DNA from 4 places in the Pseudarthrobacter sp. CC12 genome. Region 4 is predicted to be linked to each of the others. Evidence: riboswitches for the same ligand, from Rfam matches in the RefSeq annotation. Region 4 holds a riboswitch; each other region holds the start of a gene.
What was found. Region 4 has a riboswitch for thiamine pyrophosphate ahead of PV772_RS00105 (ECF transporter S component). Riboswitches for the same ligand answer to the same signal wherever they lie in the genome.
Positions count from the first base shown of each region.

Region 1: it holds a riboswitch for thiamine pyrophosphate, as region 4 does, so the genes downstream of both, thiO (glycine oxidase ThiO) here and PV772_RS00105 (ECF transporter S component) in region 4, are expected to answer to the same signal.
Region 2: it holds a riboswitch for thiamine pyrophosphate, as region 4 does, so the genes downstream of both, thiC (phosphomethylpyrimidine synthase ThiC) here and PV772_RS00105 (ECF transporter S component) in region 4, are expected to answer to the same signal.
Region 3: it holds a riboswitch for thiamine pyrophosphate, as region 4 does, so the genes downstream of both, thiD (bifunctional hydroxymethylpyrimidine kinase/phosphomethylpyrimidine kinase) here and PV772_RS00105 (ECF transporter S component) in region 4, are expected to answer to the same signal.

Region 1 covers NZ_JARDJH010000008.1:36,268-41,866, reverse strand. Annotated here, with positions in the region: gene PV772_RS08535 (RNB domain-containing ribonuclease) at 1-843, opposite strand, end outside; gene thiE (thiamine phosphate synthase) at 883-1,623, opposite strand; TPP riboswitch at 1,651-1,770, shown strand; gene thiO (glycine oxidase ThiO) at 1,762-3,057, shown strand; gene thiS (sulfur carrier protein ThiS) at 3,054-3,290, shown strand; gene PV772_RS08515 (thiazole synthase) at 3,295-4,110, shown strand; gene PV772_RS08510 (hypothetical protein) at 4,185-4,487, opposite strand; gene PV772_RS08505 (DUF3107 domain-containing protein) at 4,528-4,752, opposite strand; gene PV772_RS08500 (TetR/AcrR family transcriptional regulator) at 4,813-5,478, opposite strand; gene moeB (molybdopterin-synthase adenylyltransferase MoeB) at 5,564-5,599, shown strand, end outside.
Region 2 covers NZ_JARDJH010000007.1:157,249-162,847, reverse strand. Annotated here, with positions in the region: gene PV772_RS08335 (VOC family protein) at 1-805, opposite strand, end outside; gene PV772_RS08330 (amidohydrolase family protein) at 908-1,990, opposite strand; TPP riboswitch at 2,068-2,175, shown strand; gene thiC (phosphomethylpyrimidine synthase ThiC) at 2,240-3,997, shown strand; gene PV772_RS08320 (alpha/beta hydrolase) at 3,994-4,728, opposite strand; gene ffh (signal recognition particle protein) at 4,832-5,599, opposite strand, start outside.
Region 3 covers NZ_JARDJH010000011.1:81,288-86,886, forward strand. Annotated here, with positions in the region: gene obgE (GTPase ObgE) at 1-1,118, opposite strand, end outside; gene rpmA (50S ribosomal protein L27) at 1,236-1,499, opposite strand; gene rplU (50S ribosomal protein L21) at 1,563-1,871, opposite strand; gene thiD (bifunctional hydroxymethylpyrimidine kinase/phosphomethylpyrimidine kinase) at 2,134-3,654, opposite strand; TPP riboswitch at 3,662-3,759, opposite strand; gene PV772_RS10470 (Rne/Rng family ribonuclease) at 3,919-5,599, opposite strand, start outside.
Region 4 covers NZ_JARDJH010000001.1:19,376-24,974, forward strand. Annotated here, with positions in the region: gene PV772_RS00080 (Na+/H+ antiporter subunit D) at 1-703, shown strand, start outside; gene PV772_RS00085 (Na+/H+ antiporter subunit E) at 700-1,245, shown strand; gene PV772_RS00090 (monovalent cation/H+ antiporter complex subunit F) at 1,242-1,520, shown strand; gene mnhG (monovalent cation/H(+) antiporter subunit G) at 1,510-1,914, shown strand; gene PV772_RS00100 (DUF4235 domain-containing protein) at 1,930-2,193, opposite strand; TPP riboswitch at 2,354-2,494, shown strand; gene PV772_RS00105 (ECF transporter S component) at 2,562-3,185, shown strand; gene PV772_RS00110 (ATP-binding cassette domain-containing protein) at 3,185-4,729, shown strand; gene PV772_RS00115 (energy-coupling factor transporter transmembrane component T) at 4,726-5,526, shown strand.

The sequences.
Region 1 (5,599 bases), on a different contig from region 4:
CAGCCGGAAGTGCCGCAGCGACCGCTCGTCAGGTGCGGGCATGGTGCGCAGGATGCCCACCTTGCCCTCAAGCATGAGCTGCGCGGCTGCCATTCCGGTCATCAACGAAATCTGCGCGTTCCAGTCCTCGACGGGAAGCTGCGGGACGGCGTCAATCCGGTAGCCGCCGTCCGGCAGCTGGACGATTTCCTGCTCGGGCATGTTCAGGCTGGCGCCCTCCCGTGCCCGTTCCAGCGCCACGCGTTTCAGCCCCACCTCGCGGAGCAGCCGGAGGACGGGTGGGGCGGTCCCGGCGTCGAGGTCGGCCTGGGCACCTTTGTAGCTGAGCTTGTCGCGGCTGCGGACCCGCGCCCGCCGGACGCCGACGGTAATCACGGACGCTTCGCCGTCGAGCGTGAAGTCCCAGACGAAAGCCGAGCACTCCTGGCCGGGCAGCAGGCTGCCGGCCCCCTCGCTGATCACCTCCGGATGCAGCGGGATCCGGCCGTCCGGAGCGTAGAACGTCTGTCCGCGGCGCCGGGTCTCGGCGTCCAGCGGCCCGCCCGGTGCAACGAATGCGGGGACGTCGGCGATGGCATACATGACGCGGTAGCCGGTGCCGTCCGGTTCGATGAAGACTGCCTGGTCCAGGTCCGTGGAGGACGCCGGATCGATAGTCACGAACTCGACGGCGGTCAGGTCGTAGGACGGCAGCTTCAGCGCCGCGACGGCGGCCCGGGCGTCTTCCACCGCGTCGGCAGGGTACGGCCCGGGCAGCTCAAGTTCGGTCCGCAGCAGGCCCAGCGCCTCTTCCAAGGCGTTCCTGTGGTCACGGACGTTAGGGGCCAACCGATGATGCGACACAAAATTCAGCGTAGCGCCAAGTCCCGGGATTAAGCAGTCTCAGCCGTCCAGCGCGCCGAGGAGCGAGGCAGCGGCTGCCGCGGGGTCGGCGGCCTCGGTGATGGCGCGGACCACCACGATCCGGCGTGCACCGGCCGCCACCACCTCGCGGACGTTTCCGTGGTCGATGCCGCCGATGGCAAACCACGGCACCGGATCCCCGGCCTGCCCGGAGGCATCGGCGGCGTACTTCACCAGTTCAGGCCCTACGGCGGCCCTGCCGGGTTTGGTGGGTGTGGCCCATACCGGCCCAACGCAGAAGTAGTCCAGCCCGGACGGGCCGCCGGTTGCAGCGAGGGCGGCGTCGACCTGGCCCGTGGTGTGGCTGGAGAGGCCGATGGCGGCGTTGCCGTTGACCAGCGTGCGCGCCGCAGCCAGCGGAAGGTCCTTTTGGCCGATGTGGAACACCGGTGCCCCGGACAGCACGGCAATATCGGCGCGGTCATTGACGGCCCACAGCCGGCCATGGCGTACCGCGGTCTCCTTCAACGCCGCCAGGAGGTCCAGTTCCTCGGCGGCCTCGATGGTCTTGTCCCGCAGCTGGATGATGTCCACGCCGCCGGCAAACGCGGCGTCCACAAACTCCGCGAAGTCGCCGTGCGCAGTGCGTGCATCGGTGCACAGGTACAGGCGGGCCGCCTTCAGGGCGTCGTTGTGGCCGGCGTTGGCAACTTCGGCTATGCCGGCCGGGGCTGCTGGAGCGTGGGGGCCTGCGGGCAGGGAGGAAGCGGACACATTCATGCCTGCAAGCCTAGTTCCTCTAAACTGGCCTGGTACTGCGGGAGCCCGCGGCAGCTGTCACAAAGCGCCGGGCTGAGAGGGCGTCAGAGCCGACCGCTTGACCTGATCCGGATAATGCCGGCGTAGGGAAGGAACCTTATGAGCACTCCCGTTGACCATCGTGCCGGGCCGTCCAGTGCCCCCCGTTCCACGGTCCGCGCGGACGTCGCCGTCATCGGCGGCGGAGTGGTGGGCCATGGCATCGCCTGGGAGGCGCAGCGCTCCGGCCGCTCCGTGGCCCTGATCGATGACGCGCCCGGAAGCGGTGCCAGCTGGGCCGCCGCAGGAATGCTGGCCCCCGTCAGCGAACTGCACTACCAGGAGGAGGACCTCCTGGAACTGATGCTTGACGCTTCCTCCCGCTGGCCCGGTTTCGCCGCAGGCATCGCAGGAGCCACCTCCGGTTCCGGATACCTGACGACGCCGACTCTCGCCGTGGGTGCCGACGCCGCGGACCGCCGCGCGCTGATGGACCTCCGCGCCGTACAGCAGGCCAACGGACTTGCCGTGGAACCACTCACCGTGCGGGACGCCCGCAAACGCGAGCCACTCCTCAGCCCCGCGATAGCCTGCGCCCTTGACACGCCTGCGGACCACCAGGTTGATCCCCGCCGCCTGCTGGCTGCCCTGCGGCAGGCCCTCGCCGGTGCCGTCCGCGGGAAGCCTGGCCTGGCTGTTGCAGGGGCGGTGGAAGGGTACGCCGTGCCGGACCGGGCCGGCGGCCTGCTGTGGGAGGGCGGAAGGGTCGTCGGCGCCAGCCTGGCTGGCGGCGGCACCGTCCTGGCAACGGATACGATCGTGGCCAACGGGCTGCAGGCAGGGGACCTGGGCGGCCTGCCCGACGGCCTCGACCTGCCCCTGCGCCCCGTACACGGAGACATCCTCCGCCTCGCCGTTCCGCAGCACCTCCAGCCCCTTGTGACGTCCACGGTGCGCGGGCTGGTGCATGGTGTCCCCGTCTACATCGTTCCCCGGCAGGACGGGACCGTGGTCATCGGAGCCACCCAGCGCGAGGACGCGCTGTCCGATGCCGTCAGCGCCGGGGGCGTCTATCAGCTGCTGCGCGATGCCCAGGCGCTGGTGCCCGCCGTCGCCGAACTGGAGCTGCTGGAGTGCACCGCAAGGGCCCGGCCCGGAACCCCCGACAACGCGCCGCTGCTGGGCCGCGTGCCGGCGGCCCCCGGATCTGCAGGCTACAAGGCCGGGCACGTCCCCGGACTCATCATCGCCACCGGGTTCTTCCGGCACGGGGTGCTGCTCACTCCCGCTGCCGCAGCCATCTGCGCCGGGTTGCTGGACGGGCATGCCGACCCGCGCTGGGCGCCCTTCAGTCCGGAGCGGTTCTCGCGTCCGGCCGCCGCCCGCACAAACCACCACACCAAGGAGACAGTGTGAACATCACCCTGAACGGAAACACCCACACGGTGGCGGACGGCACCTCCATCACCACGCTCGTCAGCCAGGTCACCGGACGCCCGCTGGCACCGAACGGCCAGGCGACCGACGGCGGGAAGCTGGGGGTCGCCGTCGCCCATAATGCCCAGGTGGTGCCGCGGAGCCAATGGTTCGCCACGGCGCTCGCCGAGGGCGACGACATTGAACTTGTCACAGCAGTACAGGGAGGCTGACACCATGACCGAAACCGGCACCATCAACCCGGCCGGGAATCCCGGGGCCGCCGACGGCCTGGTGATTGACGGCGTCGCCCTTGGATCCCGGCTGATCATGGGCACCGGCGGGGCACCCAGCCTGGACGGCCTGGGCGCTGCACTCCTGGCATCCGGCACCGCCCTGACCACCGTGGCCATGCGCCGGTACTCCACTGCGGAGACCGGCTCGTTGTTCCAGCTGTTAGTGGACCACGGGATCCGCGTGCTGCCCAACACCGCAGGCTGCTTCACGGCCAGGGATGCCGTCCTGACGGCGGAGCTTGCGCGGGAGGCCCTGGAGACCGACTGGGTGAAGCTGGAAGTCATTTCCGATGAGCAGACCCTGCTGCCCGATGCTGTCGAACTGGTGGAAGCCACGGAGCAGCTGGTTAACCGGGGGTTCAAGGTCTTCGCCTACACCAACGATGACCCCGTACTGGCGTTGCGGCTGGAGAACCTTGGCGCCACCGCCGTCATGCCGCTCGGAGCCCCGATTGGGACAGGCCTGGGAATCCTGAACCCGCACAATATCGAGCTCATCGTGTCCCGTGCCTCGGTGCCGGTGGTGCTGGACGCCGGCATTGGTACGGCATCGGACGCGGCGCTGGCCATGGAGCTGGGCTGCGACGCCGTGCTGCTGGCCACGGCGGTGACGCGGGCGCAGAACCCTGCACTCATGGGCGAGGCGTTCAAGCATGCAGTGCTCGCCGGCAGGATGGCCCGGGCAGCCGGGCGCATCCCGCGACGGGAGCATGCCTTGGCCTCGTCGGCGATGGAAGGCAGGGCGGAGTTCCTCTGAAACCCGGAACATACGCGTGTGGCCACCACCCTGCAGGGTGGTGGCCACACGCGTATGTCCTGCCTTGCGGGCGGTCAGCGCCGCAGGATGACAGTGAGGCGTTCCGTATCGCGGCGGGCGCGCGTGCGGCCCAGGTAGACGACAGTGGCGATGGCAGCGGCGACGCCCAGGACCATCGGCAGGACCCAGGGAAGCCACGTGGTTCCCGGCAGGTAGCCGAAGCCCGCGGTCATCAGGATGATCCAGGCCAGCGCCGCAACACCCACGGCAACACCGGCAGGCAGGGCCGCGCCGTATTTGGAGTGCCGCTTGTCATTGGCCCAGACAACGAAGCCCGCAGCGACGGTTGCCAGCACCACGATGGTCAGCGAAAGCATGGATCTCCTTGAAGAACGAAGGGCCTGCAGCAGGCCCGGACTAGAACTGCCCGAAACCTACGCGCCGGACCTCCTCGGCACCGATTTCCACGTAAGCCAGTGCGTTGCCCGGAACAATGATCAGGCGTCCTTTGTCATCCTTCAGGCGCAGTTCGCTGCCCCCATTGATGGCTTCGCCAACCACCTTGGCCACGGTCTCCGCATCCTGGGTTGATTCCAGCACGATTTCGCGGCCAACGTTCTGAACGCCGATCTTAATCTCCAAGGGGGCCTCCCAGCCTGTGAAAGTTCTCGTGTTTCTACGAGGTGTTGTCTTATTTGTAGTCTAGGACTCTTTGGGGAAGCGAGAGATTCCGCGCCAAGCTAAACGGTAGATGAGGTCGCTGGCCACATCGAGGTCCAGGTTGCCGTCCGTTTCCAGCCAGTACCGGGCGCTGACCTGCGCCATTCCCGCCAGGCCCCGGCCCAGCAGCTGGGCTTCCAGGTGGGGGAGCTTGGTGTCCTCCGCAATGACCCTGGCAATGGCGTCGGCGAAGGTCCGGTTGAAGGTTTCCAGCCTGGAGCTGACATCGGTGTCGTTGATCAGGTCTGATTCGAACACCAGGCGGTGGGCCTGGTCGTCATTGGCGATGAAGTGGAAGTAGGCGCGCATGACGGCCTGGACGCGTTCATCATTGTCCGTGGTGGAGTTCAGGGCGCCCAGCATCAGTTCGGTGAGCGAGGCCAGGTGGCTTTCCAGCAGCGCGAGGTAGAGCTCGCGCTTCGACGGAAAGTGCTGGTACAGCACCGGTTTGCTCACGTGGGCGGTTTCTGCGATCTCATCCATCGCAGCGCCGTGGTAGCCGTTGGCTACGAACACCTCCTGGGCCGCAGCAAGGAGTTGTGCGCGGCGCTCATCCCGGGGCAGCCGGGCGGACCGCTGGCCTGCGGGGCGGGAGGGAGCTTGCGGTTCGGCGGCGGTCGGGCGGTCTGCCCGTGCTTCAGGGACCACAGTTGTCCTTCTTTCCATTGCAGTTACCCTTCACTTTACTGCGGGGTAATATGACCCGGCGGTATCCCGGGGCATACATTGAAGTATGGCTTCGTCTTTCACCGCAAATGTTGCGTCACCC
Region 2 (5,599 bases), on a different contig from region 4:
CCGGCACCCCGGCAACCTTGAGGCGGTCAGTCAGCGCTCCGACGTCGTCCCCGGACGGAACCTCGATGAGCACCTCGCCAAGCCCAAGGGTGTCCTTGCGCGGACCGGCGCCGCGGCTGTTCCAGACGTTCATGGCCATGTGGTGGTGGTAGCGGCCTGCGGAAACGAACAGTGCCTGCCCGTGCCAGCCTGCGGTCTTTTCGAACCCCAGAGTGCCCACGTAGAAATCCCGGGCGGTCTGCACATCGCCAACCTGGAGGTGGACGTGTCCCACGCCGGCGGCCGTTTGCCGCTGTCCCTCCAGGGACTCTTCGGTGAGGTACTGCTCGAGGTAGCGCTGCGGCGGGAGCGCCAGGCTGTCCATCACCACGTCCGTCCCGTTCCAGGACCAGTTGCTGCGGGGACGGTCCCAGTACAGTTCGATGCCGTTGCCCTCGGGGTCGGTGAAGTAGAAGGCTTCGCTGACCAGGTGGTCGGCGCTGCCGGTGAAGGCCCGCGGCTCGTACTGTGCGGCAGTGGCGACGGTGGCGGCGAGGGAAGCCTGGTCCTCGAAGAGGAGCGCGGTGTGGAACAGGCCCGCCTCTCCCCTGCCGGGAAGGTGCAGTCCGGGAGCCGGCGCAAGGTGGACCAACGGCCGTCCCAGGCGGCCAAGGTAGAGCCCGCCGTCCTGTTCGGCGACCACCTCAAGGCCCAGTGCGCGCTGGTAGTAGTCGGTCATGACCTTCATGTCGCCCACCTTGAGCATCACGGTGCCCATGGCGAGGTCGGCAGGAAGAAGATCCTGGCTGCTGGCTGATGCGGTCATTGAAGGCTCCTAGCATTGGTGGCCGTCCCATTGGCGGCCTCTCACATGTTAAAATTACTTGAAGCTTCAATTTATTCCAAGTCCTCCGTGAGCCGTATTTTGTCAGCGAATAATCCGCCCGCCCAGCACCACGTGCTCCAGGGCCGTAATGGTCTCCGGTACCGCCCGCGGGTCTTCCCGGCATACAACGACGTCGGCGCGGGCACCCTCCTCCATCCCGTCCGCTCCCAGCCACGCACGGGCTGCCCAGCAGGCGGCGTCCAGGGCCGCCTCCATGGGCAGGCCGGCGCCGTGCAGGGCGAGGATTTCGTCCGTGATCCTGCCGTGCCGTATCACGCTGCCGGCATCGGTACCGGCAAAGATGCGTACACCCGCGGCATGGGCTTGCGCCACCCGCTCCATCCTGCCTTCCCAGAGGACGCGCATGTGGGCGGCATAACGCGGGAACTTGGGCTCCGCCTGCGCAACAATGTCGGGGAAGGTGGCGATATTGATGAGCGTGGGCACGATCGGTACGCCCTGCTCCACGAACCGGGGCACGTGGCGGGGAAGGAGCCCGGTAGCGTGCTCGACGCAGTCGATGCCCGCGTCCAGCACCTGGTCCAGGGTGTCTTCAGCGAAGCAGTGCGCTGTTACCCGGGCACCTTCGTCGTGTGCCGCCTGGACGGCATCGCGTACGACGGCGGCAGGAAAGGACGGCGACAGGTCGCCGGCGCTCCGGTCAATCCAGTCCCCCACGAGCTTGACCCAGCCGTCGCCGTCGCGCGCCTGCTTCCGGACGGCCTCCACGAGGCCCTCGGGTTCCACTTCCTCGGCGAAGCCCCGCAGGTAGCGGCGCGTCCGGGCAATATGGCGCCCGGCCCGGATCAGCACCGGGAAGTCCACTCCGCCCTGCATCCAGCGGGTATCTGCCGGCGAGCCCGCGTCCCGGACCAGCAGGGTTCCCGCGCTAAGGTCCGCCTCCGCCTGGTCCCTGGCCGCCGCGGGCTCGACCGGACCAGTGGCCCCAAGCCCAATGTGGCAGTGGGCGTCCACGAAGCCCGGCAGCACCCAGCCATCCAAAACCCGGTCCGGAGCAGCCGCCGGCCGGCTGAACGTAAGCCTGCCGTCCACGGACCAGAGCCCGTGCCGCACCGTGTCCGGTGCAGTCAGGACGGGGCCGCGGAAGTGGATGATGCCTGCCATGGGGCTCCTTTCGATGCCCGGCCAGGCTAGCACCGCAATTATGACAAGGCCGCTCCAGGCGCCTGTGGTAGCTTCGTTCCTGACCACACGGGTGCCCTTGCAGGGGCTGAGATCGGGCTGACGCAGCCTGCGACCGTTGAACCTGTCCGGGTAATGCCGGCGAAGGAAGTGAGTATTCCCTTGAGTACGCAAAACACCCAATTGAACCCTGCCCTCCAGCCGTCTGACAGGGTGCCCGGTGGCGCGTCAATGCCGCCGGAAACCCAGTCGTTGAAGTCGCATTCCCTCGCCTACCTCGCGGATGAGGCGTCCGGGATCCGGGTACCGGTGACGGAAATTGCCCTTGAGCCGTCCCCCAACGGCCAGCCGAACGCACCGTTCCGGACGTACCGGACGGCGGGGCCGGGAAGCGACCCCGTCCGCGGCCTGGAGCCTTTCCGCGCGGAGTGGATCGTGGCGCGCGGAGACACCGAGGCCTACAGCGGCAGGCAACGCAACCTGCTGGACGACGGCCGCTCGGCCGTCCGCCGCGGCGCCGCCTCCGCGGAGTGGAAGGGCGCGCAGCCCGTGCCCCGCCGCGCCGTCGACGGCCGGACGGTGACGCAGATGCACTATGCCCGGCAGGGCGTCATCACGCAGGAAATGCGGTTCGTGGCGCTGCGCGAGAACTGCGATGTGGAATTGGTGCGCAGCGAAGTGGCTGCCGGCCGCGCCATCATTCCCAACAACATCAACCATCCGGAATCCGAGCCCATGATCATCGGCAAGGCCTTCCTGGTGAAGATCAACGCGAACATCGGCAACTCGGCCGTGACGAGTTCGATCGCCGAGGAAGTGGACAAGCTGCAGTGGGCAACCCAGTGGGGCGCGGACACCGTCATGGACTTGTCCACCGGCGATGACATCCACACCACGCGGGAGTGGATCGTCCGCAACTCCCCGGTGCCCATTGGAACCGTCCCCATCTACCAGGCCTTGGAAAAGGTCAACGGCGAGGCCAACGCCCTGACCTGGGAAATCTTCCGGGACACCGTGATCGAACAGTGCGAACAGGGTGTGGACTACATGACCATCCACGCGGGCGTGCTGCTCCGCTATGTCCCGCTCACCGCCAACCGCGTCACCGGTATTGTCTCGCGGGGCGGCTCCATCATGGCGGGCTGGTGCCTGGCCCACCACCAGGAGAACTTCCTGTACACGCACTTCGACGAGCTGTGCGGAATCTTCGCCAAATACGACGTCGCCTTCTCGCTGGGCGACGGCCTCCGCCCCGGTTCGACGGCGGACGCCAACGACGCCGCGCAGTTCGCTGAGCTGGACACCCTCGCCGAACTGACGCAGCGGGCCTGGGAGTACGACGTGCAGGTGATGGTGGAGGGGCCGGGCCATGTTCCCTTCCACCTGGTCCGCGAGAACGTGGAGCGGCAGCAGGAGCTGTGCAAGGGTGCGCCCTTCTATACCCTGGGGCCCCTGGTGACGGATGTGGCGCCCGGGTATGACCACATCACCTCGGCCATTGGCGCCACCGAGATCGCCCGGTACGGCACAGCCATGCTCTGCTACGTCACGCCGAAGGAACACCTGGGCCTGCCCAACAAGGACGACGTGAAAACGGGCGTGATCACGTACAAGATCGCAGCGCACGCCGCGGACCTGGCCAAGGGCCACCCCGGGGCGCATGAGCGCGATGACGCGCTGTCCAAGGCGAGATTCGAATTCCGCTGGCGGGACCAGTTCGCGCTGTCCCTGGACCCCGTGACCGCGGAGTCGTTCCACGATGAGACGCTACCGGCCGAACCGGCCAAGACGGCGCACTTTTGCTCCATGTGCGGTCCGAAGTTCTGCTCCATGCGGATCAGCCAGGACATCCGGGACGAATATGGCTCAGCGGACGCGCAGGCGGCGCTGGCGGACCTGGCCTCCGGCATGCGGGGGAAGAGCGAGGAGTTCCTGGCAGCCGGCGGCAAGGTCTACCTGCCGGAGCTGCGGGTCCCCGCTGACGGCTAGGACGCCCGGGCTGGCTGGCTCCTGCCGACCCCGCTGATGAACTGGCGGATGGCCCGGTCCCCGTCCCGGGAGTCCTGGGGCCGGTGCCCGCCCGCGGCAACGCGGTGCAGGGCGCCGGTCTCCCGGAGGTAGCCGGCAATTTCCTCGTAGAGCGGCTCCCAGCCACCAGTCAGGACCAAGGTGGGGACGCCGGGAACAATATGCAACGGCGCTTCCCAGGAAGGCTCCTGGAGCCGCAGCCGCCGCGCGGACCGCTTCTCCTCGGTGGTGGCAGGCTGCTGCAGGTCGGTGGCGTAGATCCGGCGGACAAACTCGCGCTGGAAGTCGTCATCGCTGAGCTGGCGGCGGACGTCGAACAGTGGCTGCATCAGGCGGATGTGGGCGGCCGTGGCCGGCAGTTCCGCCGTCAGGGACAGGCAGGCGGGCTCCACCAGGGTCAGGGAAAAGACGAGGTCCGGGCGTTCGACGGCGGCCATCATGGCGGCGATTGCCCCCTGGGCGTGCGCAACGACGTGTCCGCCGGCAGCGCCACGGCCGTCGTCGCCCAGGGACCGCAGGATGATCGCGGTATCTTCCGTGAACGACGATTCCACCGGCTCCGCGGCGGCATCGTAGCCGTGCCGGCGGAGGAACAGGGCGTCATAGGACAGCGCCATGCCGTGCTGGCGCGGCCATGCGGCGGCACCGAAACTTCCGGCGCCGTGCACGAAAACTACCCTCTGCTTGAACATGTCCCAACCCTATTCCACGCTGCCGACATCCCCACGAAAAAGCGCCAGGTGTCGTCTTGAGCGGTCAAAACGGCACCTGGCGCTTCCTGATGCTGGGAAACTCCTACTTGCCCAGGAACTTGTCGAAGCCCTTGGGGAGGTTCAGCGAGGACGGGTCGAAGTCGCCGCCCTGCTGGCCGAACGCGGCGCCGGTGGGGAGCGCCTTGGCGGCGTTGGCACGGCGGGCTTCCGCGTCCTTGCGCTCCTGTGCGGCCTTGGCGGGGTTGCCGGATTTTGCCTTCTTCTTGGGTGCGTTCTTTGCGTTCTTCCGCGCGCCGCCCCCGGCTCCGGGAAGGCCGGGCATCCCTGGCATCCCCGGCATGCCGCCCTGGGCCATCTTCTTCATCATCTTTTGGGCCTGGGCGAAGCGCTCCAGCAGGCCGTTGACCTCCGACACATGTACGCCGGAACCACGGGCAATACGGGCCCTACGCGAGCCGTTGATGATCTTGGGCGCAAGCCGCTCGTGCGGGGTCATGGACCGGACGATCGCTTCGACGCGGTCGATTTCCCGCTCGTCGAACTGCTCCAGCTGCTGCCGGATGTTCTGGGCGCCCGGCATCATCATGAGCATCTTCTTCATGGAGCCCATGTTGCGGATCTGCTGCATCTGGGCCAGGAAGTCCTCGAGGGTGAAGTCTTCCTGGTCGGCGAACTTCTTCGCCATCCGGGCAGCTTCGTCCTTGTCCCACGCTTTTTCGGCCTGTTCGATAAGCGTGAGGATGTCGCCCATGTCCAGGATGCGTGAGGCCATCCGGTCCGGGTGGAAGAGCTCGAAGTCGTCCAGGCCTTCACCGGTGGAGGCGAACATGACCGGCTTGCCGGTGACCGA
Region 3 (5,599 bases), on a different contig from region 4:
ATCTTGAACCCGGCTTCGTTGACTGCACGCGGCCGCAGCACCGCAGGCTGCACCTTGGGCGGTGCGGCAGCCACCGCATCCCGGGCTGCCTTGACGATCTCCGCCATGGCGAAACCGAGCTGGCGCAGGCCCTCATGGCTGGTGGCGGATACTTCGAACACACGGTAGCCGCGCGACTCGAGCTCCGGACGCACGAATTCCGCCATGTCCTTGCCGTCGGGCAGGTCCACCTTGTTCAACGCGACCAGCCGTGGGCGGTGGTTCAGGGGAACCACTTCACCGTCCTGGCCGGCATAGCTCATGTCGACGGCGTACTTCTCCAGCTCACCCTCGATGATGGCGAGGTCCGTGAGCGGGTCCCGGTCCGATTCAAGGGTGCCGCAGTCCAGCACATGGACCAGGGCCGCACAGCGCTCGACGTGGCGGAGGAAGTTGTGGCCCAGGCCCCGCCCCTCACTGGCGCCCTCGATGAGGCCGGGGACGTCGGCGATGGTGAACCGTACGTCGCCGGCCTGCACCACGCCGAGGTTGGGAACCAGGGTGGTGAACGGGTAGTCGGCGATCTTGGGCCGGGCGGCGGACATGGCTGCAATCAAGCTGGACTTGCCCGCTGACGGGAAGCCCACCAGCGCGATGTCGGCAATGCTCTTGAGTTCCAGGACGATGTCCCGGGAATCCCCCTCGATGCCGAGCAGCGCGAAGCCGGGGGCGCGGCGCTTCTGTGAGGACAGGGCAGCGTTGCCGAGCCCGCCCAGGCCGCCGGCGGCTGCCACGAACTCGGCGCCTTCCCCCACGAGGTCGGCCAGGACTTCGCCGTCCTTGGTCTTGACCACCGTGCCGTCCGGAACGGGGAGGATCAGGGTCTCGCCGTTCTTGCCGCCGCGCCAGTCGCCCATGCCGGGGCCGCCGTTGCTCGCGTGCCGGTGCGGTGCGTGGTGGTAGTCGAGGAGCGTAGTGGTCTGGTGGTCCACGCGCAGGATCACGTCGCCGCCGTTGCCGCCGTTCCCGCCGTCGGGACCGCCGAGTGGCTTGAACTTCTCGCGGTGGACGGAGACGCAACCATGGCCGCCGGTTCCGCCGGATACATGCAGTACTACCCGGTCTACAAAGCTGGCCACGTGGATCTCCTCAGGTGCTGTTTATGGGGCGCCCGGGGACGCCACATCGATTGTAATGCTGTTAAAAGAACAGTGGAGCGGACCCTCAGGCCCGCTCCACCGCTTCAGAACTGGTTGTTACTCTGCAGCTGCAGCAGCAACGATGTTGACTACGCGACGACCGCGGCGGGTGCCGAATTCAACGGCGCCCGGGGTCAGTGCGAACAGGGTGTCGTCACCGCCACGGCCAACGCCGGCGCCGGGGTGGAAGTGGGTGCCACGCTGGCGGACGATGATCTCGCCGGCGGAAACAACCTGGCCGCCGAAGCGCTTGACGCCGAGGTACTGAGCGTTGGAATCGCGACCGTTGCGAGTGGAGCTCGCGCCCTTTTTATGTGCCATCTGAAATGCCTGCCTCTAAATTCTGGGGAATCTGTTGAAATGCCTGAACAGTAACCGCGGTGGTTACTTGATGCCGGTGATCTTGACCTTGGTCAGTTCCTGGCGGTGACCCTGGCGCTTCTTGTAGCCGGTCTTGTTCTTGAACTTCTGGATGACAATCTTAGGACCACGCAGGTCCTGGAGGATTTCAGCCGTAACAGTTACCTTGGCCAGGTCAGCGGCGGCGGAGGTGACCTTGTCACCATCAACCAGGAGCAGTGCGGGCAGCTCAATGGTGCTGCCGGCTCCACCGGCGACGCGGTTCAGGGTAACGAAGTCTCCAACGGAAACCTTCTCTTGGCGGCCGCCTGCGCGGACAATCGCGTACACCACTTGGGAACTCACTTCTCTCGACGTTTATTACAAAATTTGCGTGCGGAACCGACTCAAAAAAGCCAGGGTTCGCGCTGTGCCTCAACGCCGTGGGGTCATAACCCAAGTGTTGGCGTAAGCACCGAAGATCCAGAATACGCTAAATCCATCTACGGCCGCAAATGAGGCTGGTTCCGGCGGCCCGGGTGTGGTAGTAACCACACTCCGACAGGCAGCACCGCAACCATGGACTCCATCATAGCGGCGGCGCTGCCCGCAGGGTTCAGGAATGCAACCTCGGCGCGTCGAAGAATTCCACTTCCAGGCGGCAGGACTGCTTGAACGCAGTCACCATCGCCGCGCGTTCGTGGTCGGAGGCCTTCCGCCCTGCTGCGTCCACGATGGCGATGGCCCGGCGGGTGGCCTCGGCGAAGCCCTCGTCCGCGTAGGTCCGGAGCCAGGCTGCGTAGGCGTGGCCGCCCGGCTCTCCCGAGGCAAGGAACCGGGCGTGCAGCTTTTCCCCGACTTCGGCGTAAAGCCAGAAGCAGGGCAGGACGGCGGCGGCCAGGACGGCGTAGCTTCCCGACGCCGATGCTGCGGTGAGGTGGTCCACGTAGGCCTTGGTGACGGGGCCAAGTCCGCCCTGGGCGGGGCGGGTGCTGAGCCACGAGCGGTGCAGCTCCGACTCCACTTCCAGGCACTGCTGCGATGATCCGGCCCAGAACAGCTGCTCCCCTTCTGACGGGGCCAGGGCACTCGCCCGGGCAAGGACCCGGGAGTAGCCGTTCAGGTACAGGGCATCCTGCGCCAGGTAGTAGGCGAAGTCCTTCTCGGCCAGGTCCCCGGTGGCCAGGCCGTGGATGAAGTCCAGGGCGTAGATGTCCGCCAGGTCCTGCTGGGCTTCCGTCCACAGCCGGGCAGCGAAAGCGCCTTCCGCGAGGGCCGGCCGCACGTGGTGGAAATGGTGCACGGGGCCGTTTCCCCGGCCCACTTCAAGCTGCTCCGACTTCTCAAGGGCGCCGGCCAGCCATGGCTTGACCGTTCGGAGCGATGCCTCCCAGTCGCCAAGGCGTGCCTGGACGGTGGCCATCGCGGAGGAAAGGGAACAGCCGGTGCCGTGGCTGTTGCGCGTGTCGATGCGGTTTCCCTGCACCTCCACCACTTCCCCTGGCAGGAGGCCTGCCGTATTGACCAGCGCATCCGGGCAGTCCGCACCCGCCAGGTGCCCGCCCTTGACAAGGATGGTGGCGCCGGTGGCATCCGCCAGGCGCCTCCCCTGCTCCAGCGCTGCCGCCCAGCTGTCTGCTGGATCCGCGCCCACCAGCATGGCAAGCTCCGGCAGGTTGGGGGTAATGAGGTGGGCCAGGGGCAAGATGTCCCGGAGGGCGGCCTCGGCGGACTCTTTCAGCAGCCGGTCGCCGCTGGTGGCCACCATCACCGGGTCCAGGACAACGACGGCGGGACGGACCTTCTCCAGCCAGTGCCGGACAGTGCGGATCACGGCCTCGTCCCCCAGCATGCCGATCTTGACGGCGTCAATGGAGATATCATCGCTGACCGCGTCCAGCTGCTGTGCCAGGAAGGCTGCGGGAGGAACGTGGACTGCCTGTACACCGCACGTGTTCTGCGCCGTCAGGGCCGTGATGGCTGCCATGCCGTAACCGCCGTGGGCGGCAATGCTTTTCAGGTCGGCCTGGATGCCTGCGCCCCCGGACGGGTCGGAGCCGGCGATGGACAGGACCCGCGGGACTTCCCGGCCGGTTGGCAGCCCGGTGCCGGCGGCGGAGGAAGCTGGCAGGGGCATGGAAAGGGTCGAAGACAAGAGACATCCCTTCGCCGGTACTAGCCGGACAGGTTCAACGGGTCTGGATCTCAGCCGGCCTGCTGCGCGGCACCCCGTGTCGGTTCCTACCCTAGCCCGTGTGCCGCACCCGGGAAAAAGGTGACAACGGCCGCCGCAAAAATGGGCCCTCCCGCAACGGCAGGAATCCCCGCCCCGCACGGTACCCCCGGTAATCCGGGTGGACCGATGCGCAGGACGGGGATTCCTGGCTGGAAGCTCCTGTGCCTAGAGTTCCGAGGCAGGCACCCCGACGCCGAGGATGATGGGTTCCTCGGCCGCCTTCCGCGGTTCCGGCTGGTCCTTCGCGGGTTCGGGGGCCTTCGCTGCGTGCGAGTGCCCACCGGCATCAGCCTGGACGTTTTCATGGTGCTGGACGGCGGTCTCGTTGGCGGCACCCTGGGCACGGCTGGCGGCCCGGTGGCGCCGGGGCCGGCGCTGCCGGGACTGCTCCAGCGTGTGGTCCGAATAGTCCTTTTCAGGGGACGCCTCAGGAGCGGCACCGGCGCGGGCTCCCGCCGCCCCTGCGCCGGCCGGCTGCTCCGGTGCTGCCTCTTCTGCTGCCTGCAGAGCCTCTGCCTGATTGGCAGGCGCATGTCCCACAGGGGAAGCCGGCTGGCCCAGGTGTGCGAATGCTTCCGCAAGCCGGTCCAGCGTCAGGGCAGGCTTCGGATGCTGTTCCCCGGCGTGCTCCACGAACGGAAGCGGGACTTCCTCGCCGCCGAACGTGAGGACGGCTGCGGGACGTGCCGGGGCATCGGCGTCGTGCTTCTCCTCAACGGGTACCTGCGCGGGCTCCGCGGCCGGCACCTGCCGGGCAGCCGCTACCTCGTCGTCGTGCAGGTGGGCCGCATGGGCGGCAGCGGCGATGTTCGCCAGGGCAAGCCTGGTTGCCTCCGCCTTGGCGTGCCGCTCGGCGTCGGACGGGTCCGGCTGGACGGTGTGGACATGGACGGCAGGTGCCGGGGCAGCCTCGGGCTGCTGGCCGCCGCGTCCCCGCCGCCGCTTGCGTTCGGACCGGACACCGGGCTGGGCGTCGTTCCGCTGCGCTTCCGGGCGGGCCTCCGCACGGGTTTCGGGCCGGTTGTCGGTGCGCTGGACGTGGTGCTCGGCCGCCACCGTGTTGGCCCGGCGGTGCTCCACGGGATCGTCGTGGGTCACGACGCCCCGGCCGGCGCAGGCCTCGCACTGCTCGCCGAACACCTCCAGCAGGCCGGTGCCCATGCGCTTGCGCGTCATCTGGACCAGGCCGAGTGAGGTCACCTCGGCAACCTGGTGCTTGGTCCGGTCCCGGCCCAGGCACTCAACCAGGCGGCGCAGGACCAGGTCGCGGTTGGATTCGAGCACCATGTCGATGAAGTCGATCACGATGATGCCGCCGATGTCGCGCAGCCGCAGCTGGCGCACCACTTCCTCGGCCGCTTCGAGGTTGTTCTTGGTGACGGTTTCCTCGAGGTTGCCGCCGCTGCCGGTGAACTTGCCCGTGTTGACGTCCACCACGGTCATGGCCTCGGTGCGGTCGATCACCAGGGAGCCGCCGGAGGGCAGGAAGACCTTCCGTTCGAGGGCTTTGTGGATCTGTTCGTCGATTCGCCAGGCGGAGAAGATGTCCTGGTCCTTGGTCCACTTCTCGAGCCGGCCCACAAGGTCCGGCGCCACGTAGGTGACGTAGGCCTCGATGGTGTCCCAGGCCTCCTCGCCGGAAACGATGAGCTTGGAGAAGTCCTCGTTGAAGACGTCACGGACCACCTTGATGGTCAGGTCGGGTTCGCCGTAGAGGAGCTCGGGGGCCAGGATCTTGGTGGAGGTGGACTGGCTTTCGATGCCTTCCCACTGGGCGCGCAGCCGGTTGATGTCGTGCGTGAGCTCTTCCTCGGAAGCGCCCTCGGCGGCGGTGCGGACAATGACG
Region 4 (5,599 bases):
CCTCTCGTTCACCCTGGTCAGCCACATCGGCTACATGGTGTTCGGGCTGGCCATGTCCTCGGCTGTTGGGCTGGCGGCGGCGGTCTTCTACGTGGCGCACCACATCACCATCCAGACCAGCCTCTTCCTGGTCACCGGCCTCATCGAACGGCGCGGCGGCAGCTCGTCCGTGGACCGGCTGGGCGGACTCGCCAAGCTCTCACCCATGCTGGCGCTGCTGTTCTTCATCCCCGGGATGAACCTGGCCGGCATCCCGCCGTTCTCCGGATTCCTGGGCAAGGTTGGCCTGCTGCAAGCCGGCGTGGAGCTGGGCACGCCGCTGGCCTACGCGCTGGTGATCGGCGGCGTGGTGACCAGCCTCCTGACGCTTCTGGCCATCGCCCGGGTGTGGAACCGTGCGTTCTGGCGGAAGCCGGAGGACGCCGAGCACCCCGACCCCGTGCTCCTTGCCACTCCCGCTGCGAGGGTCTCCGGGCCGGGAGCCAAGGTGAACAACACGGTGACCCTCCTGCCGCGCACCATGGTGGGCTCCACGGCCGCCCTGGTGGTGCTCGGTGTTGCCCTGACCGTCTTCGCCGGACCATTGTTCGCACTTTCGGACCGGGCAGCCCGGGACATGCTTGACCGGACGCCGTACATCCAGGCGGTGCTGGGCGAGGGCATCGCCGTTCCCGGCGCCACCGCGGCGGGAGGAGGACGATGAGCCGTAAACGCATTTCACTGCGCCAGGAACTGCCGCTCCTGGTCTGGCTGGTGATTGTGTGGGGCGCCCTGTGGCAGGATTTCAGCCCCGGCAACCTCCTCTTCGGGACCCTGCTGGCCGTGGGCGTGGCCCGGCTCTTCTACCTCCCGCCGGTGGAGCTCAGCGGCCGGTTCAATATTCTCCACGCCGTGCCGTTTGCGCTGGCGTTCGTGGGCAAGGTGGTGGTGGCCAGCGCGCAGGTCCTGTATCTGGCAGCTGTCCGCGGCCCCAAGGTGACCAATGCCGTGGTCGCGGTGAAACTGCGCAGCCACCAGGACCTGATCGTCACTGCCACGGGACACGTGATTTCCCTGATCCCGGGTTCCCTGGTGGTGGACGTGGACCGTTCCACGTCCACGCTGTACCTGCACGCACTCAACATCACCTCCAAGAAGGACGTGGAAGGCCTGCGGAACGAGGTCCGCTCCATTGAAGCGGGCCTGATCCGCATCATGGGCACCGCGGATGAACTGGAAGAGGTCCGTATGGAGGCCGGCGCATGATGCCCGTTGTCCTGGCTGTCACAGCCGTCATTTTCTCGCTGGCGGCCGCCGGTGCCATCATCCGGATCGCCCGTGGCCCGTCGCTGCTGGACCGGGTGCTGGCTGCCGACGTGCTGCTCGCAATCCTTGCCGGGGCGCTATGCATCGATATGGCGGTGAACCGGCACCTGAACAACCTGATGCTGGTGGTGGCCATCTCCGTCATCGGGTTCATCGGTTCCGTGACCGTAGCCCGGTTCGTGGCAGACAGGAGGGTCAAGCCCAATGAATCCTGACTTCTTCCGGCCCGACGCCTGGATCGACCTCGCCTCCGCCGTGTTCATGGTGGTGGGTGCCCTTATGTCCCTGGGCGCCGCGATAGGCCTGCTGCGGTTCCCGGACCTCCTGAGCCGCATGCACGCCGCCACGAAGCCGCAGGTGCTGGGGCTCTTCCTGCTGCTGGCGGCCATCGGGCTGCAGCTGCGGACGTGGTGGGTGTGGCCGGTCCTGGTGGTGGCGTGGATCTTCCAACTCCTCACGGTGCCCGTGTCCGCCCACATGGTGGGCCGTGCCGGCTACCGCACCAAGCACCTGCACCGGGAACTGCTCACCACCGATGAACTGGAAGCCGTGGTGCAAAAAGCCGCCGCCGAGACTGCCCGGAAGGACAGCCCCGACGACGGCCGGTAACGCTGGGGCACGACGCTAGACGATGTCCTGGGTCTTCGCGAAGCGGGTGATGGCGCGCTGGGTGCCGCGGTTGGCCAGGACCTGGATGATGGCACTGACCGACGCCGAGATCAGCGCAAAGGTCAGCGCCGAACGCAGGCTGGTGGGTACGTCCTCGTGTTTGCCGGTGGGCGGCTTCTGTCCGGTGGTCTTTTCCCAGATGGCATTGACCAGTTTGGTACCGGCGAGGCCTGCGCCGAGGCTCACGCCTGTCCCGAGCAGTTTGATGAGAAGGTTCATTCCAGGTACTCCTTGCGGGCGGAAAACGGACTGCTCCCAGCCTAGCCGGTCATATCCGGGTGATTGGCGCCGGCAGCCCGCAATCCAGCCCGGCCAGGTGTAAACTTGACCACGCCCAACCGGGCACAACAACAAGCGTTACCCACACCAAAAGCAACACTAAAAACGACAGGGGAGCGCCGCCGTCGGACAACCTGGCATTAGCCGGGCACCGCAGGTGGGCGCTGAGAGTGCGGACAGCCGCAGACCCTCGAACCTGATCCGGTTAGTACCGGCGCAAGGGAGTCGAGTTCTCAAAGTGTCGCGGTTCCACGGCCACAGGCCGCCGGCCGGGTCCACTTTCCCCTCCTGTTTCCCAGGAGGATCACATGAGTACTGCAGCAATCAAGAAGACCACCAGCAAGTCCTGGCGCGTCGTGGACATCGTTGTCGCCGCGCTGGTGGCCATCGCGGGCGGCGTTATTTTCTGGGCATGGGACCAGGGTGCCGCCGCCCTGTCCGCCCCCATGAACGCAGCCTACCCACCCCTGACCGGCCTGCTCGCCGGGGGCTGGATGATTCCCGGCGTGCTGGGAATGCTGATCATCCGCAAGCCGGGGGCCGCCCTGTTCTGCGAGACCGTCGCCGCCACCGGCGAACTGCTGATGGGTTCCCAGTACGGCGCCTCGGTCCTGTTCTCCGGTTTCATCCAGGGCCTGGGCGCGGAAATCATCTTCGCAATCTTCGTCTACCGCAAGTTCAACCTGCCCGCGTCCCTGCTGGCAGGCGCCGCGGCCGGATTCTTCTGCGGCCTGAACGACTCGTTTGCACCGTGGGGCTGGAACATCGCCTACTCCGGCGCCGACAAGCTGGCCTACATTGTCCTCACCACCATTTCCGGGGCCATCCTTGCGGGTGCCCTGGCCTGGGTTGCCACCCGCGGCCTGGCACGCACCGGGGTGCTGAGCTCCTTCGCGTCCCGCAAGGCCGCAACGGAGCCCGTCTTCTCCTGATGGCACCCTCCCAGGACTCCGGCGCGGTCCGCCCCGCCGCCGTCACCGCCCGTGGCTGGGGCTGGCGGCATGCCGGCAGGGCCAAACCCGCCGTCCACGGCCTTGACCTGGACATCGCCCCCGGGGAGCGGGTGCTCCTGCTCGGCGCCTCCGGCGCAGGGAAGTCCACCCTGCTGCACGCGCTGGCCGGCGTCCTGGGAGACATCGACGACGACGGCGAATCAGGCGACGCCGACGAGTCCGGTTCGCTCCGGGTGGACGGAGCCGCGCCCCGCGCCCAGCGCGGCCGCGCCGGCCTGATGCAGCAGGACCCCGAAACGCAGGTGGTCCTCTCCCGCGTTGGTGACGACGTCGCCTTCGGTGCCGAAAACCTCGCGGTGCCCCGCGACGCGATCTGGCCCCGGGTGCACGCGGCGCTTGCCGACGTCGGACTCTCCCACCTCCCGCTGGACCACCCGACGTCGGCCCTGTCCGGCGGGCAAAAGCAGCGCCTGGCGCTGGCGGGCATCCTGGCGATGCGTCCGGGCCTGATCCTGCTGGACGAACCCACCGCCAACCTCGACCCGGACGGCGTCCTGGAGGTCCGCGACGCCGTGGCCCGCTGCCTGGACAAGACCGGGGCCACCCTTGTGGTGGTGGAGCACCGGGTTTCCGTCTGGAAGGACCTGGTGGACCGGATCATTGTCCTGCAGCCCGGCTCGGCCTCGGATCCCGCCGTGCTCCTGGACGGCCCGCCGGACCGTGTGCTCAGTGAGGCGAGGACCATGCTGGCCGCGGCCGGCGTGTGGGTGCCCGGGTATGTGCCCGCGACCCGTCCCCGCGCCGCCGTCCCCGCCGCGGGAACGGGGAACCTGTTGTTGGCCGCTGAGCAGCTTGCCGTGTCCCGCGGACGCGCCCGCCGGCAGGGCTTTCGGAAGATTCCGCCGGTGCCGGTCCAGGAGGACGTGGCTGCACAGGTCCGCGCCGGGCAGGCCCTTGCCATCACCGGTCCCAACGGTGCCGGCAAGTCGACCTTCGCCCTGACCCTGGCCGGTCTGCTGGAGCCCGTGGCGGGGAAGGTTTCAGCCACGCTGGACCTCAGCCGCGGCGCCGGCATCGACCCCTACAAGTGGAAGGCCCAGCAGCTGATCTCGCGGGTGGGCACGGTGTTCCAGGAGCCGGAACACCAGTTCGTCACCGGGAAGGTACTGGACGAACTGCAGTTCGGCCCGCGGCACCTGGGGCACGGGGCGGACAGGGTGGACGAACTGCTGGAGCGCCTGCGGCTCACCCAGCTGGTGGACGCCAACCCCTACACGCTCTCCGGCGGGGAAAAGCGGCGCCTCTCCGTGGCCACCGTCCTTGCCGCCAGCCCCCAGGTGCTGATCCTGGACGAGCCCACGTTCGGGCAGGATGCCAATACCTGGGCCGAACTCGCATCATTCCTGTCCGAGCTTCTGGATGCGGGTACGGCGGTGGTTTCCGTGACCCATGACGCGGAGTTCACCTCGGCCCTGGGCGGGACGGAACTGCGGTTGGCTGCCGCGGAGGCGGTGGCACCATGAGGCAGGAACTCACCTTGAGCGGCAACCATGCACTCCTGGCCCGCGCCAACCCGCTCAGCAAGTTCGCGGCGGTCCTGCTCATCACGGCGGTCCTGGCCTTGTCCATCGACTGGGTGTCCGCCTCAGTGGCCCTCGCCTTCGAACTGATGCTGTTCCCCCTTGCCGGGCTCACCGTGTCCCTGCTGTGGCAGCGCGGATGGCCGCTGATCCTCGCCGCAGCCATCGGAGGCTGGAGTACCGCCATCCTGGCGCCGGACAGCGGCAGGATCCTGCTCGACGTCGGCATCTGGAGCATGAGCGAAGGTTCCCTCCAGTTGGGCATCGGCTTCCTCCTGCGCGGCTTTGCGATCGCCCTGCCCGCGGTGCTCCTGATGAGCTGCACCGACCCCACGGACCTGGCGGATGCACTGGCGCAAAAGGCCCGCCTGCCGCACCGGTTCGTCCTGGGCACCCTCGCCGCGATGCGCCTGGTGGGGCTCATGGCAGAGGAGTGGCAGACCATCGGGATGGCCCGCCGTGCCCGGGGCGTGGGCGCCCGCGGCAGCCTCGTCCAGCGGGTGAAGGCGACGCTGGGCCAGAGCTTCGGACTGCTGGTCCAGGCCATCAGGCGGGCGTCGAGGCTCGCCGTGACCATGGAAGCGCGTGGGTTCGGCGGGGGCCGGCGGACGTGGGCCAGGGAATCCACCTTCAGCCCGCTGGACTCCTGGGTGGTTGCCGGCGGTGTGCTGGTGGCCGGACTGGCCCTGGTGGCGGCCGTCTCTGCCGGCACGTGGAACATGGTCTGGCTGGGCAGCTGACTCCCGCTGGAAGCTCTGCATGCTTTCCTATCGCATCGGGTGGGTAGCATGGGGATGGTGGCCTTCACCTGCT